Regions from separate parts of the Methylobacterium sp. 092160098-2 genome, predicted to be linked through region 1. Evidence: predicted binding sites of a transcription regulator. Region 1 holds the regulator's gene; the other holds the start of a gene.

Region 1 (7,210 bases):
CCACAAGGACGCCGTCGATCCGGCCAAGTCCGCCGATGTGCTCAAGTTCTTCAACTGGGCCTACAAGAACGGCGACAAGCTTGCCGTCGACCTCGACTATGTCCCGCTGCCGGACAACGTCGTCGAGCTGATCCACCAGGAGTGGAAGGACGTGAAGGGCAAGGACGGTAAGCCCGTCTTCAACATGTGAGCGTGGCCGGGAGGAGGTGGGAACCTCCTCCCTCGCTTCTCGGAACGCCCCGCGCTACCACGCCCTCTTCGCAGAGAACAGCGGATGCCCGCTTTGACAGAATCGATCGCCCTCGGCCGAACCCGTTCCGCGACGGCGCGGAAGGCGCCGAGCCGGAGCCTCGACACCCTGTTCCGGACCTCCTCGTATGCCGCAGCGCTGCTGGTGCTGCTCGTCCTCGCCGGCATCCTGGGCTCGATCCTCTACGGCGGTTGGCCCGCCTTCCGCGAATTCGGCTTCGGATTCCTGACCTCCAGCGCCTGGAACGTCGGGACCGAGCAGTACGGCGCCCTGGTGGCGGTGATCGGGACCGTCGCCTCCGCCTTCCTGGCGCTCCTGATCGGCGTCCCCGTCTCCCTCGGGATCGCGGTCTACCTCACCCAGCTCTGCCCGGGCTGGGCCCGCAAGCCGGTCGCCATGACGATCGAGCTGCTCGCCGCCGTGCCCAGCATCATCTACGGCATGTGGGGCCTGTTCGTGTTCGCGCCGCTCTTCGCGCGCTACATCCAGATCCCGGTCTCGAACCTCGTCGAGGGCATGCCGATCGTCGGCACGCTGTTCTACGCCCGGGTGCCCTCGGGCGTCGGCGTCTTCACCGCCGGGATCATCCTGGCGATCATGATCGTGCCGTTCATCGCCTCGATCGCCCGCGACATGCTCGACCAGATCCCGACCGTGCTGCGCGAGAGCGCCTACGGCATCGGCTGCACCACCTGGGAGGTGGTGCGCCACGTGCTGGTGCCGCAGGCCTCGGTCTCGATCATCGGGGCGATCATGCTCGGCCTCGGCCGGGCGCTGGGCGAGACGATGGCGGTGACCTTCGTGGTCGGCAACGCCAACCGCCTCTCGGCCTCGATCTTCGATCCGAGCTCGACCATCGCGTCGCGCATTGCCAACGAGTTCAACGAAGCCGACGGCCTCCAGCTCAACGCCCTGATGGCTCTGGGCTGCATCCTGTTCGTGATCACCTTCGTGGTGCTCATCATCGCCCGGCTGCTGACGCGCCGCGTCCAGGCCGCCTGAGGAGCACGCGCGATGGACGCCTCCCCTACGATGACCGCGGCGCCCCGGCGCCGCTCCGGCCGGGTCCGTCAGGGCCGGCGCATCGCCGACCGCACGCTGCGGGTTGCCTGCACCGGGGCGACGCTGGTGGGTGCCCTGGTCCTGGGCTCGATCTTGGTGATGCTGATCGTTCAGGGCGTGCGCGGCTTCACGCCGACCCTGTTCACCAACCCGACGCCGGGCCCCGGATCCGAGGGCGGCGGCATCGCCAACGCCATTCTGGGCAGCCTCGTCCTGACCGGGATCGGCATCGTGATCGCGACGCCGGTCGGCGTCATGGCCGGGACCTTCCTGGCCGAGTACGGGCGCGGCTCGAAGCTCGCAGCCCTGATCCGCTTCCTCAACGACATCCTGCTCTCGGCGCCGTCGATCCTGATCGGCCTGTTCGTCTACACCCTGATGGTGCGGCCGATGGGCACCTATTCGGGCTGGGCCGGCGGCGTCGCGCTCGCGATCATCGCCGTTCCGGTGATCGTCCGCACCACCGAGGACATGCTGCGGCTCGTCCCCGGAACCCTGCGGGAGGCCGGCGCGGCGCTCGGGGCGCCGCCCTCGACGGTGATCATCAACGTCACGTGGCGGGCGGCCTCGGCCGGCATCGTCACCGGGATCATCCTGGCCCTGGCGCGCATCGCCGGCGAGACGGCGCCATTGCTGTTCACCGCCCTCAACAACAATTCCTGGTTCTCGGCCAACCTGATGGGCGGCGTCGCGAACCTGCCGGTGATGATCTACCAGTTCGCCCTGTCGCCCTATCCGAACTGGCAGGGCCTCGCCTGGGCAGGCGCGCTTCTGATCACCGCCACCATCCTGGTGCTGTCGATCATTGCCCGCCTTGTGATCAAGCCGCAGACCTCGCGCTGAGACCCTTCGAGGACACGACGATGAACGCCGCCTCCGCGATCCCCACGGTCGAGCTGAACCGCAACCGCGCCGACGAGGGCGGTCCCGTGCGGATCGCCGTGAAGCGCCTGAACTTCTACTACGGCAGCTTCCACGGGTTGAAGGACGTCAACCTCAACTTCCACGACCGGCAGGTCACGGCGCTGATCGGGCCCTCGGGCTGCGGCAAGTCCACCCTGCTGCGCTGCTTCAACCGGATCTACAGCCTCTATCCGGAGCAGCGGGCCGAGGGCGAGATCCTCCTGGACGGCGAGAACATCCTCAGCCCCTCCATCGACCTGAACGAGCTGCGCTCGCGCATCGGCATGGTGTTCCAGAAGCCGACGCCGTTCCCGATGTCGATCTATGACAACGTCGCCTTCGGCCTGCGCCTCTACGAGAAGCTGCCGAAATCCGAACTCGACGGCCGGATCGAGGCCTCCCTGCGCAAGGCCGCCCTCTGGGACGAGGTGAAGGACAAGCTCAAGCAGCAGGGCACGGGCCTGTCGGGCGGCCAGCAGCAGCGCCTGTGCATCGCCCGCACGGTGGCGCAGCGCCCGGAGGTGATCCTGTTCGACGAGCCGACCTCGGCCCTCGACCCGATCTCCACCGGCCGCATCGAGGAGCTGATCGAGCAGTTGCGCGACGAGTTCACCATCGTGATCGTCACCCACAACATGCAGCAGGCGGCGCGCATCTCGCAGTTCACCGCCTTCATGTATCTGGGCCAGCTGATCGAGTTCGGTCCGACCAACCGGATGTTCATGAACCCGACGGAACGCCGCACCCAGGACTACATCACCGGCCGGTTCGGCTAGTCTGCCTGGACGCTCCGGTCTCGGGGAAGGCCGTCCGGTCGCCGCATCCGCGGAGGGCCGGCGGGTCCCCGAGGGCCTCCCCGGAGCGCCGCCCCCGGGACCCATCGAAGGATTCGCCATGCCCGGCCATATCGTCACCTCCTACGACACCGACCTGGAGAACCTGCGTCGCTCGATCTCGGAGATGGGCGGCGTGGCCGAGAAGATGACCGCGGAGGCGACGGACGCCCTCGTGCGCCGGGACGACACGCTCGCCCAGGCGGTGATCGTCGCCGACAAGCGCCTCGACGCCCTGCAGCGGGACATCGAGGAGCGCGCCGTGCTGTTGATCGCCCGGCGTCAGCCCCTGGCGATCGATCTGCGTGAGACGATCTCGGCGATCCGCGTCTCCGGCGACCTCGAGCGGATCGGCGACCTCGCCAAGAACGTCGCCAAGCGGGTGGTGGCGATCTCCGATCAGGCGCCGGCCCAGAAGATCGTTCTCGGCGTGCGCCACATGAGCGACCTCGCGGAGGGCCAGCTCAAGGACGTTCTCGACGCCTATGCGAGCCGCGACGTCCAGGCAGCCCACGATGTCTGGGAGCGGGACGGCGAGATCGACGCCCTGTACAATTCGCTGTTCCGCGAGCTCCTGACCTACATGATGGAGGATCCGCGCAACATCTCGTTCTGCACGCATCTTCTGTTCTGCGCCAAGAACGTCGAGCGGATCGGCGACCACACCACCAACATCGCCGAGACGATCCATTATCTCGCCACGGGCGAGGCCCTGGCGGGCGACCGGCCGAAGAACGATGCGTCGAACTATGCGACCGTGGACGGGGTGCCGGCTCCGTAAGCGGGCCGCCCCCGGTCCAGGCGTCGGCCTGCGCGCGCTCCTGTGGGGCGCCGCCGGAGAATCGGAGCGTGCGGGTTGAGGCTGAGCGGCGCCTCCTGCACCCTCTGCCTGCCCGCCAACTCCAAGGAGAGTCGGCGCGCCTGCAGGCCGTATGGCGCCGCTTCGTGAACGGATCTTCGAACGTGAGCATGCAAGTCCTGATCGTCGAGGACGAGGAGGCGCTGACCACGCTGCTGCGCTACAATCTGGAAGCCGAGGGCTTTCTGGTGGATTCCGCGGCTCGGGGCGACGACGCGGAGCTGCTCCTGGCGGAGCGGATCCCCGATCTCGTCCTGCTCGACTGGATGCTGCCCGGCCTGTCGGGCATCGAGCTGTGCCGGCGGATCCGGGCGCGCCGGGAGACCGAGCGGCTGCCCGTGATCATGCTCACTGCCCGGGGCGAGGAGGGCGACCGGATCCGCGGTCTCGGGACGGGCGCCGACGACTACATCGTCAAGCCGTTCTCCGTCCCGGAACTGCTTGCCCGGATCCGCGCGCTGCTCCGCCGGGCCAAGCCCGCCCATGTCTCGGACCGGCTGGCGGCGGGCGACCTCGAACTCGACCGCACCGGCCATCGCGTCCGCCGCGGCGGCGAGGAGCTGCATCTCGGCCCCACAGAGTTCCGTCTGCTGGAATTCCTGATGCTGGCGCCGGGCCGTGTCTTCTCCCGCGAGCAGCTCCTCGACGGGGTCTGGGGACACGACGTCTACATCGACGAGCGCACGGTCGACGTCCATGTCGGGCGGCTGCGCAAGGCACTGAACGGCCCGCGCCAAGCCGACCCGATCCGTACGGTCCGCGGCTCGGGCTACGCCTTCGACGAGACGTTCTCGCTCGACGCTTGAGAGGGGCGCGAAGCGTTCCGGGACAAAGGGTTCCGGGCCGGAGGCCGGTCGGCCGCGCCGCCCGCCCGCTTGCAGCGAAGGGAGCCAGGGACGTTCGAGGCCGGCGGATGCTGCGAGGCCCGGCGGCCCCCCGGGCCTCGCGCAGATTCAGCGGGTCAGCGCCGCGCTCCGGCCGGACGCGACCGGCACGGCGTCGAGCGCCGCCAGAACCGTCCCCTCGGTGAGGATCTGCGGAAGCACCTGAGGCGCTCCGGTTCCGGTATAGAGGAGGTAGAGCGGCACGCCGCTGCGCCCGTGCTTCTCCAGCAGACGGGTGATCTCGGGATTCTGGTTGGTCCAGTCGCCCTTCATGTAGGTCACGCCGCGCTCGGCCATCGCGGCCCGCACGGCCTTGGTGTTGAGCGAGGTCGCCTCGTTCACCGCGCAGGTGATGCACCACGCGGCGGTCATGTCCACGAAGACGGGGCGGTGCGCGTCCACCAGGGCGTCGAGACGCGCTTGAGTGAAGGGCTCGACCCCGTCGGCGGCGGCCTGCGCCGACGGCGCGGCGCGGTCCCGCGGAAGGGTCACGGCGAGGGCCGACACGGCGATTAGCGCGAGGGCCGCAGCGACCCGCGCGACCCGGCCCGCCCCGGGCGCGGCGGCGCGGCCGTGTTCCCAGGCCCAGGCGGCGAAGCCCACCAGGACGAGGCCGATCAGCGCCGCCAGCAGCCCACGCGGATCGACCTGCTGCGCCAGAACCCAGATCAGCCAGGCCACGGTGGCGTAGACCGGGAAGGCCAGGACCTGTTTGAGGGTCTCCATCCAGGCGCCCGGCCGCGGCAGCGCCCGCAGGGCCGGCGGCCAGAGGGTCAGCACCAGGAAGGGCAGGGCGAGGCCGAGGCCGAGGCTCGCGAAGACGGCGAGCGCGACACCGGCACTCTGCGTCAGCGCGAAGCCCACCGCCGAGCCCATGAACGGCGCCGTGCAGGGGGTCGCCACCAGGGTCGCCAGCACACCCGTGAAGAACGAGCCGCTCAGGCCGGCACGCCGGGTCAGGCCGTCTCCGAGGCCGGCGAGCCGGCCGCCGACATGGACCACTCCGGACAGGCTCAGGCCCATAGCGAACAGCAGATAGGCGAGGGCTGCGACCATGGCGGGCGATTGCAGCTGGAAGCCCCAGCCGATCGCGGCCCCACCGCCCTTCAGGGCGATCAGCAGGGATGCGAGGCCGAGGAAGCTCGCCAGCACGCCGGCCGTGTAGGCGAGGCCGTGCAGCCGCAGCCGCGCCGGGCCCTCGCCGGCATGCCGCACGAGGCTCAGCACCTTGATGGACAGCACCGGGAAGACGCAGGGCATCAGGTTGAGGATCAGGCCGCCCAAAAAGGCGAAGGCCGCGGCGGTCGCGAGGGTCAGCGCGTCGAACTCGGCGGCGGCCGGCGGGGCTCCGGCCGGATTCGGCGCGCTCGACGCGGCCGCGACGGCAGGAAGCACCGGCTCGTCACCATACGCGAAGGCGAGGCGGCGGGTGCCGTCCGTACCGACCTCGTCGATCGTCAGGACGCCGGGCAGGGCGGCGGGCAAAGGATCGGTCGGGCTGCTGCGCGCGATGGTCAGATGCAGACCGGTCTCGTCGACGGTCATCACCTGCGCGGCGGCGTTGTCGATCGCCGTCTCGGCATAGGGGAAATAGGCGGCGTTCCGGATGGATTCGGGTTTCAGGCCGGTCGCGGCGAAATCGAGCTGCAGCGTGTCGCCCTGGCTCGACAGGCGCAGGGGCCAGAGCGCCGGCGCGGGCAGGGCAGCCCGGGCGCGCGCGAACAGCGCGGCGTTGGCCGGGTCCGGCTCGGCCTTGCCCACCGGCAGGGTGAGGGCGAGATCGGCCGAACCGGGGACGCACTCGGTCTCGCAGACGAGATAGGTCAGCTTCGCCTGAATCTGAACGGGATTGGCCGGGTCGAGGCTCGGCGGCGGCGTCACGGGCACGAGGAGCGTGACTTCACCCTCGTAGCCGTAATTCATGAGGGTCGCGATCGGGATGCGCTCCGGCGCCGGCCACCGGATCGCGCTGGCGTTGAAGCCGGCCGGCAGGGTCCAGGTCACCTCCGGAGGCAGTCCGGAATCGCCCGGGTTGCGCCAGTAGACGTGCCAGCCGGGCTTGATCTGCATCCGCACCGCCAGCGTGAACGGCTGTGCGCCGGCGACCGCGGCGGGCTCGGCCACGAGGCTCGCCCGCACGAGGTCGGCCGGCGTGCGGAAGCCCTGCGGGACCCCTTGGGCTGCGGCGGCCGAGAGGCTCGCGGCGAAGGCCAGGATCAGAATGGCGAGGCGGCGGATCATGCTGTCCCTTCGCGCGCAGGGCCGGCGCGGTTTCACGCACGGTATATCCGGGCCAGCGCGGTCGTTTCGATGGCGGTGGGTCTTACCACGGGCCGTGCCCGGGATCCCACGCCGATCGCTCAGTCCGCGAGCGGCACGGTCGCACGCTCCAGCCAGTCGCGCGTCCCGGCATCGACCC
Region 2 (7,210 bases), 1.5 Mb from region 1:
TCGGTGAGCGGCGCGCCGGTGTGAAAGCGCAGGTAAGCCGCGACGTCCGCGGCTTCGGCGAGGGCCGGATCCAGCCAGACCGGCGTGTCGGCGTCGGTGAGCGCCAGTGCGACGGCGGCCAGTTCCGGCGTGAGCGGCGCGGGCGGCGCGAGGAACGGGGCGAGCGGCCGGACGAGCCCGGGGCGGGCGAGGGCGTCCATCACGGCGCGGAAGGTGCCCTGCGCGTCGTGGACCGGATCGGCGAAGCCGGGGGCGAGCATGCTCAATCGTCTCCGCGGGCGAGGGTCAGGAAGTCGACCCGGGTGGCCGCCGTGCGCCGGGCCGCCTGTTGCCGGTCCGCCGCGAGCCGCCGGGCGGCGGGCGCCAGGGCGGCCTCGACCCGGGCGCGCCGGTCCGGGTCCTGCCAGAGGGCGTCGAGGATCGCGGCGAGCCGCGCCTTCGTGCGGTCGCGGCCGAGATGGTAGGCGAAGCCGGCCGGACCGTCCGCGAGGCGGATGGCGGCCCGGGTCACGCTGACCTCGCCGAGGTTGAACGGGCGCCCGTCGCCGCCGATCCGGCCTGAGGCCATCACGAGCCCCGTCTCCGGCGGCCGGAGATCCGCGGCGGCGGGGGTGTCGAGGACCGACAGGGCCGCCTCCAGGTCCGTGCGGCTCGCCTCGGCACAGAGCGCCATCACGGCCTGGCGCGCCCCGATCTCCCCCTCGGATGCCGGATGTCTCGGGCTCGTCGTCATCGCGAATCCCTCCGTCGCTCAGTTGTATAGGTGTATAGACAACTGGCGTGCGCCGCACAAATGAAGTTTGGATGACAGGATGGATGCGCAGGAGCAGGCACCCGGCCTCGTCCGGGGCGAGGGTCTGACGGCGTGGCGGCAGATCGCCGACGCGCTGACGGCCGAGATCGCGGCGGGGCGCTATCCGCCGGGACAGCAGCTGCCCGCCGAGGCCGCCCTGGCGGCGCGCTTCGCCGTGAACCGGCACACCGTGCGACGTGCGCTCGCGGCGCTCGCCGAGGGCGGGCTCGTGCGCGCCAGCCAGGGCCGGGGCACCTTCGTGGAGGAGGCACCCCTCGCCTACCCGATCGGGCCGCGCACGCGGTTCTCCGAGATCGTCGCCGGGGCCGGACGCGAGGCCTGGGGCGACCTCGTCGCCTCGACCACGGTCCCGGCCGGGCCCGAGCAGGCGGCAGCCCTGGCCCTCGCCCCCGGCGCGCCGATCCTGGAGCTGCTGACGGTCCACCGGGCGGACGACGCTCCGCTCTCGACGGCGCTGACCTGGCTGCCGCTGCCGCGCTTCGCGGGCTTCGCCGAGGCCTATGCCGAGCGCGGCTCGATCACCCGGGCTTTCGCGGCCTGCGGCCTGCACGACTATACCCGGCTCTCGACGCGCATCCGCGCCCGGCCGGCCGATTCCGCGGAGGCGCAGCGCCTCGACATCGCCCCGGGGCGGGTCGTTCTGGTGGTGTCGAGCGTCAACATCGATCCCGCCGGCGTTCCGATCCAGGCGAACCGCACCCTGTTCGCCGCCGACCGGGTGGAGCTGGTGATCGGCGGGTGATCGGCGGTTTATCGGGCCGGCGACTCAGCGCGCCGCCGGCCCGATGATCGCCCGGCGCAGGCGGGTCGAGACCCAGTCGATCGCCGCCACGGTGACGAGGATCATCAGCACCAGGAAGGCGACCTGCTGCAGCTCCAGCACGCGGATCAGCTCGGTGAGGTACTGACCGATGCCCCCGGCGCCGACGATGCCGATGATCGTCGCCGACCGGGTGTTCGACTCGAAGAAGTACAGGACCTGGCTCGCCAGCACCGGCAGGACCCCGGGGATCAGCCCGAAGCGGATGCGGTGCAGGCGCGAGCCGCCCGAGGCGACGACGCCCTCGCCGGCACGCTTGTCGCAGGTCTCGATCGCTTCGGAGAACAGCTTTCCGAGCGCCCCGAAATCCGAGCACGCGATGGCGAGCGCCCCCGCGAAGGGGCCCAGGCCCACGACGTTGATCCAGATCAGCGCCCAGATCAGCACGTCCACCGAGCGCATGACGTCGAGGCCGCGGCGGACGGCGAACCGCGCGAAGGGGTTGGGCACGACGTTCCGGGCCGCCAGGAACGCCACCGGGAAGGCGAAGACCGCCGCCGTCAGCGTGCCCAGGAAGGCGATGCCCAGGGTCTCGCCCAGCGCGTGCAGGAAGGTCCAGAACTGGCCCTCCGGGGACGGAGGCAGCATCAGCACCGCGAAGGTACCGAGCCGCCCGAGCCCGTGGAGGATCCGCGCCATCGAGAAGTCGAGGCGCCAGTAGCCGAACGCCGCGAGCCCGATCAGGACGGCGAGCAGGGCGGCGAGCCGCGCCCGCCCCGGCCAGTCGGTGCGGAACTGCGCGGGGTAGCGCGCGCGCAGGCGGGCGAGGTCGGCCCGGGCCGCCGCCCGCAGGGCCTCGGGACGCGGGCTCATCGGGCCTGCTCCGCGCCGATCAGGCGGTGACGGACCCGCTCGGTGGCGAGGTCGATGCAGAACACGGTCAGGATGATCAGCACGAGGATCGCGCTCACGTCCGCGTAGTAGAAATTTCGGATCGCCACGAGGAATTCCTGGCCGATGCCGCCGGCGCCGACGAAGCCCATCACCCCGGCCCCGCGCACGTTGATCTCGAAGCGCAGCAGCGCGTAGGAGGCGAAGTTCGACAGCACCTGCGGCAGCACCGCGAAGCGTACCGTCTGGACCCAGGTGGCGCCCGAGGCCGACAGGCCCTCGACGGGCCGCATGTCGATGTTCTCGACCACCTCGGAGAACAGCTTGCCGAGCGCCCCCGTGGTGTGGATCGCGATGGCGAGCACGCCCACCATCGGGCCGAGCCCGAAGGCGATCACGAAGATCAGGGCGAACACCACCTCGGGGACGGTGCGGCACAATTCCAGGAGGCGCTTGGCGCCGACGCGCAGCAGGCGCGACCGCACGAGGTTGGCGGCGGCCACGAAGCTGAGGGCGAAGCCCGCGAGCCCCCCGAGCAGCGTCCCGAGATAGGCCATGAGCAGGGTCTCGCCCAGCAGGCCCAGCCATTTGGGCAGGCCCCAGTACCAGCTGCGGACGTCCTCGAGCGGATGCTCGAGGCTGATCGGCGGCAGGATCTGCTGGATGTAGGCGGTGAACTTGCCGATGTTCTCGGCGAAGACCAGCGGCCGCACCTCGGCGACCAAGCCGGCGACCAGGGCGAGCGCCGCCACAAGGGCGAAGCCCGCCAGCGTGCGGCGGCGCGCAGCGCCGGTCGCCGCCGCGTAGAGACCGGAGAGGGCGGCTTCCCGCTCCGGCGACAGGGGTGTCAGACCGCGCAAGGCGGGCGGGCCCGGATCAGGACTTCCGGCGCTGCTCGTCGTTGAACCGCAGCATGTCGATGATCGGCTGATAATCCTTGAGGGTCACCGGCGTCAGATCCTGATCCTTGCCGTCGGAGAGACGGTCGAAGGCGGCCTTGTCGGCCTTCGGCAGGGCCACGAAGGCGTCGCGGATCCTGGCCTTCAGGTCGTCCGGCAGGCTCGTCAGCATGGCGAAGGGCCCCTCCGGCAGGAAGTCGGACTTGAACACGACCCGGAAGTCCGATTGCTGCATCGGCGTGCCGTCGGGCTTCTTGAGCATGCCCTTGGCGGCCATGCGGGTGACCATCGTGTCGGTCTCGGAATTCCACAGGTTGGCGGCGGCGTCGGCCGTGCCCTGGGTGAGCGCCAGCACGGCGTTCTCGTGGCTGCCCGCGTAGAAGGTCTTGCCGAAGAACTTCTCCACGTCGTAGCCGGCCCGCTTCAGGAAGAAGCGCGGCGCCTGGTTGCCGGAGGTCGAGTTCGGATCGACCAGGGCGAGGTTCTTGCCCTTGAGATCCTCGACGGTCTTGTAGGGGCTGGAGGCCAGAACGTAGACCACCGAATAGTAGCCCGAGGCGCCGGTCTCGTGCTTTTGGTTGACGATCGGCTCGATCTTCACGCCGGTCATCACGGCCCGCGCGAAGGAGGCCGGTCCGTACCACGCGATCTGGATGTTGCCGGCCCGCTGGCCCTCGATGACGGCGGCGTAGTCGCTCGCCACCCGCAGCTTCACCGGCACGCCGAGCGTCTTGGTCAGGTAGGCGGTGAGCGGCGCCCAGCGGTCGGCGGTGCCCGAGGCGTTCTCGGCCGGGATCACGCCGAGCGTCAGCTCCGGATACTGGGCCTTCCAGTCATGGGCGGCGGCCGGCAGGCCGAGGAGGGCGAGAGCCGCGGCGGCGCCGGCGAGAGTGCGTCGGGTGATCATCGTGTCGTCCTTCGTGACGGCGTAGGGCAGGAAGTTCGGCCGGCCGGAGGCCGGTCGGGCGTTTCCCGAATGGTTGTTGGGGCTTGGAGGGCCCGGATCAGGCGCCGAGGGCGGCCTCGCGGACCGGCCGCGCCGGCACGAGACCGGGCCGGCCGGGCATCGCGGCCCGCTGCTCCGCCTCGCGCTGCGCGGAATCGTCCAGCACCTCGCCGGCCTCCAGGCCGTAGAGCCGGCGCGCCACGTCCTCGGTGAGGTCGAACGGTCCGCCCTCGAACACGACCCGCCCGGCCGCGAGTCCCACGAGGCGGTCGCAATAGGCGCGCGCGAGGTCGAGGGAATGCAGGTTGCACAGCACCGTGATGCCGTAGCGCCGGTTCACCTCGGCCAGCGCGTCCATCACGAGCCGGGTGTTGCGCGGGTCGAGGGAGGCCACCGGCTCGTCGGCGAGCAGGATCTCGGGCTCCTGCACGAGGGCGCGGGCGATAGCGACCCGCTGCTGCTGCCCGCCCGACAGGCCGTCGGCGCGCTGGCCGGCGAACTCGCCCATGTCGAAGCTCTCCAGGGCGGCGAGCGCCATGGCTCGGTCTTCGGCGGACCATTGCCGCAGCAGGGAACGGTAGCTCGGCACGTGGCTGAGCCGCCCCATCAGCACGTTGGTCATCACGTCGAGGCGGCCGACGAGGTTGAACTGCTGGAAGATCATGGCGCAGCGGGTCCGCCATTCGCGCAGGTCGCGGCCCCGCAGGGTGGTGACCTCACGGCCGTCGTGGAGAATGCGCCCCGAACTCGGGTCCGCCAGCCGGTTGATCAGGCGCAGCAGCGTCGACTTGCCGGCGCCCGACCGGCCGATCACGCCGACGAAGCTGCCGGGCTCGATCCGGAGCGACACGCCGTCGACGGCGCGCCGGTCGCCGTACTGGCGCGTGAGATCCTCGATAACCAGCATGCCACCATCCGCCGGGGAATGGCCGCAGGTAAACGCCGATTTCACGACGATTGGATGACGAATACAGATCGGTTATGTTTGCCGGCGCAATTCTTACATTTTGATAGCCGGCTTAAACTTCATAGCGCTCGAGGAATGCTTCGATGGGCAGGCCGCGGAAATCCGGAAGCGCCCGGCGCAGCCGTTCGTGATCCCAGTCCCACCATGCCAGGCGCATCAGACGTTCGGCGACGGCCTCGGGGAAGCGGCGCCGGACCGGTTTGGCGGGATTGCCGACAACGATCGTGTAGGGTTCGACGTCGCGGGTGACGATGGCGCCCGCGCCGACCACGGCGCCGGTGCCGATGGTGCGGCCGGGCAGGACAACGACGCCGTGGCCGATCCAGACATCGTGGCCGATCGCCACCGGGCTCGCCCGGCGCCGGTCGAAGAAGGCGGGCTCGTCGGACTCCTCCGGCCAGTAGGCTCGTGCCCGGTAGGTGAAATGCGCCTGCGACGCGCGCTCCATCGGGTGGTTGCCGGGATTGATCCGCACGCTGGCGGCGATCGAGCAGAACTTGCCGATGGTCGTGTAGATCACCTCGCAATCCTGACCGATGTAGGAATAATCGTCGAGGATCGTCTCGGTGAGGCGGGTTCGCGCGCCGACCTCCGTGTAGTGACCGAGGCGGCAATCCACGACCCGGGCGCTGGGATCGCGTGCGGGTTCGAGTCCGAGGGGACGGTCAACCACGGGGCTCTCCGAAGGGCAGGCGCGCCAGGAGCCGGAACGGGCCGGACCCGTCCTGGGTCAGGAGGCACACGGCGTCGATCACAAGGGGCTCCGGCCCCGCGGCGGCGTAGGCCTCGGACAGGCGCCGGTGCCAGGCTTCGCGCTCCGCCTCCGGCAGGGCGTCGGTCAGGGTCATGTGGAAGCGGAAGGCCTCGAACACGTACGGGTAGCCCCAGCGCGCCAGCAGCGCCCGCCCGCGCGGGTCGAGGCGCTCCGGGCGGCGCTTGGCGCGCTCGGCCTCGGTGAGCGGCGCACGGAACGGGTCGAGGGCGGCGACGCACTCGGCGGCGAAGAGCCCCAGCTCCGGCGGGGGAGCTTCCGGCACGAGGGCGAGGAACGGCCCGAGGGTGGCGACCCGGAGCGGGCCCACCGCCACCGGCGGGTGCGCGGCCGCGAGGTCACGGGTGGCGGCGACGAGATCCGCCTCCGTGGTGCCCGCCGCGAGGCGCAGCGGCGCCTTGAGGGTGGCGTGGAACCCGTAGATCCGGGCCCCCGCCGTGACGGCGGCGAGGTCGCTCAAGCCCTCCGGGTGCGGGACCGCCGCCCCCGAGACGGGGTCGGTGCCGAGGACGGACCGGCCGAAGGCCTCCAGCCGGGAACCCGGGGCGGGCAGGCAGTAGAGAGCGTAGCGGCGCGACACCTTTCGGCCTCCGATCGTCGGCCGCCGTCAGGCCGTCGGCGCGTAGGGACGCGCCTCGGCGGCCCGCCGGGGGCGCACGTCCATGGCGTTGCCCCGCCACACGATGGCGCTCTGCATCCAGGCGCCGAGCCAGATCGCCGGGATCAGGGCGTCGCGCACCAGGAAGGCCGCCAGCAGGCGGGGCGAACGGTGCCAGCCCGCGCGGATCGCGAGCCGGTGCTCGGCGGCATAGCACAGGCCGGCGAGGCCGGCAGCGCCGACGAGGCCCGTGAAGCTGCCGGCCCAGAGGGCGATGAGAAGCGCCGGCAACAGGACACCGCTGCCGATCTCGGGAGCGAAGAACAGCGGGAAGGTCACGCGGCGCAGGCGCGCCCAGCGCAGCTGTCGCGCCCAGACCTCCTGGAAGCCGCGCGGCCCGAGCGGCTGCTCGAACGGGCTCGCCACGAGGTGGACCCGCTTGCCGGCGGCCCGGACGAGCTTGGTGGCGGCCGCGTCCTCGGCGATCTCGGCCGCGAGCGCCTGCAGGCCGCCCTGCGCCTCAAGAAAGGGCTTGTGCCACAGCATGCTCTTGCCCTGCGCGA

What was found. The regulator PhoB, encoded in region 1, activates phosphate uptake and scavenging genes when phosphate is short. The targets are predictions, from matches to a motif close to TGTCATNNANCTGTCAT.
Region 2: the regulator PhoB is predicted to act here: its motif matches at 5,261-5,277, upstream of phnC (phosphonate ABC transporter ATP-binding protein).

What each region holds. Positions count from the first base shown of each region.
Region 1 covers NZ_JAQPZJ010000001.1:4,205,326-4,212,535, forward strand. The annotation lists gene pstS (phosphate ABC transporter substrate-binding protein PstS) at 1-190, shown strand, start outside; gene pstC (phosphate ABC transporter permease subunit PstC) at 275-1,252, shown strand; gene pstA (phosphate ABC transporter permease PstA) at 1,265-2,155, shown strand; gene pstB (phosphate ABC transporter ATP-binding protein PstB) at 2,176-2,991, shown strand; gene phoU (phosphate signaling complex protein PhoU) at 3,110-3,829, shown strand; gene phoB (phosphate regulon transcriptional regulator PhoB) at 4,018-4,713, shown strand; gene PQI07_RS19820 (protein-disulfide reductase DsbD family protein) at 4,861-7,032, opposite strand; gene PQI07_RS19825 (aminopeptidase P family protein) at 7,152-7,210, opposite strand, start outside.
Region 2 covers NZ_JAQPZJ010000001.1:2,723,926-2,731,135, reverse strand. The annotation lists gene phnH (phosphonate C-P lyase system protein PhnH) at 1-260, opposite strand, end outside; gene phnG (phosphonate C-P lyase system protein PhnG) at 263-733, opposite strand; gene phnF (phosphonate metabolism transcriptional regulator PhnF) at 813-1,556, shown strand; gene phnE (phosphonate ABC transporter, permease protein PhnE) at 1,581-2,447, opposite strand; gene phnE (phosphonate ABC transporter, permease protein PhnE) at 2,444-3,325, opposite strand; gene phnD (phosphonate ABC transporter substrate-binding protein) at 3,342-4,271, opposite strand; gene phnC (phosphonate ABC transporter ATP-binding protein) at 4,369-5,217, opposite strand; gene PQI07_RS12860 (LbetaH domain-containing protein) at 5,330-5,950, opposite strand; gene PQI07_RS12855 (DUF1045 domain-containing protein) at 5,943-6,629, opposite strand; gene PQI07_RS12850 (glycosyltransferase) at 6,657-7,210, opposite strand, start outside.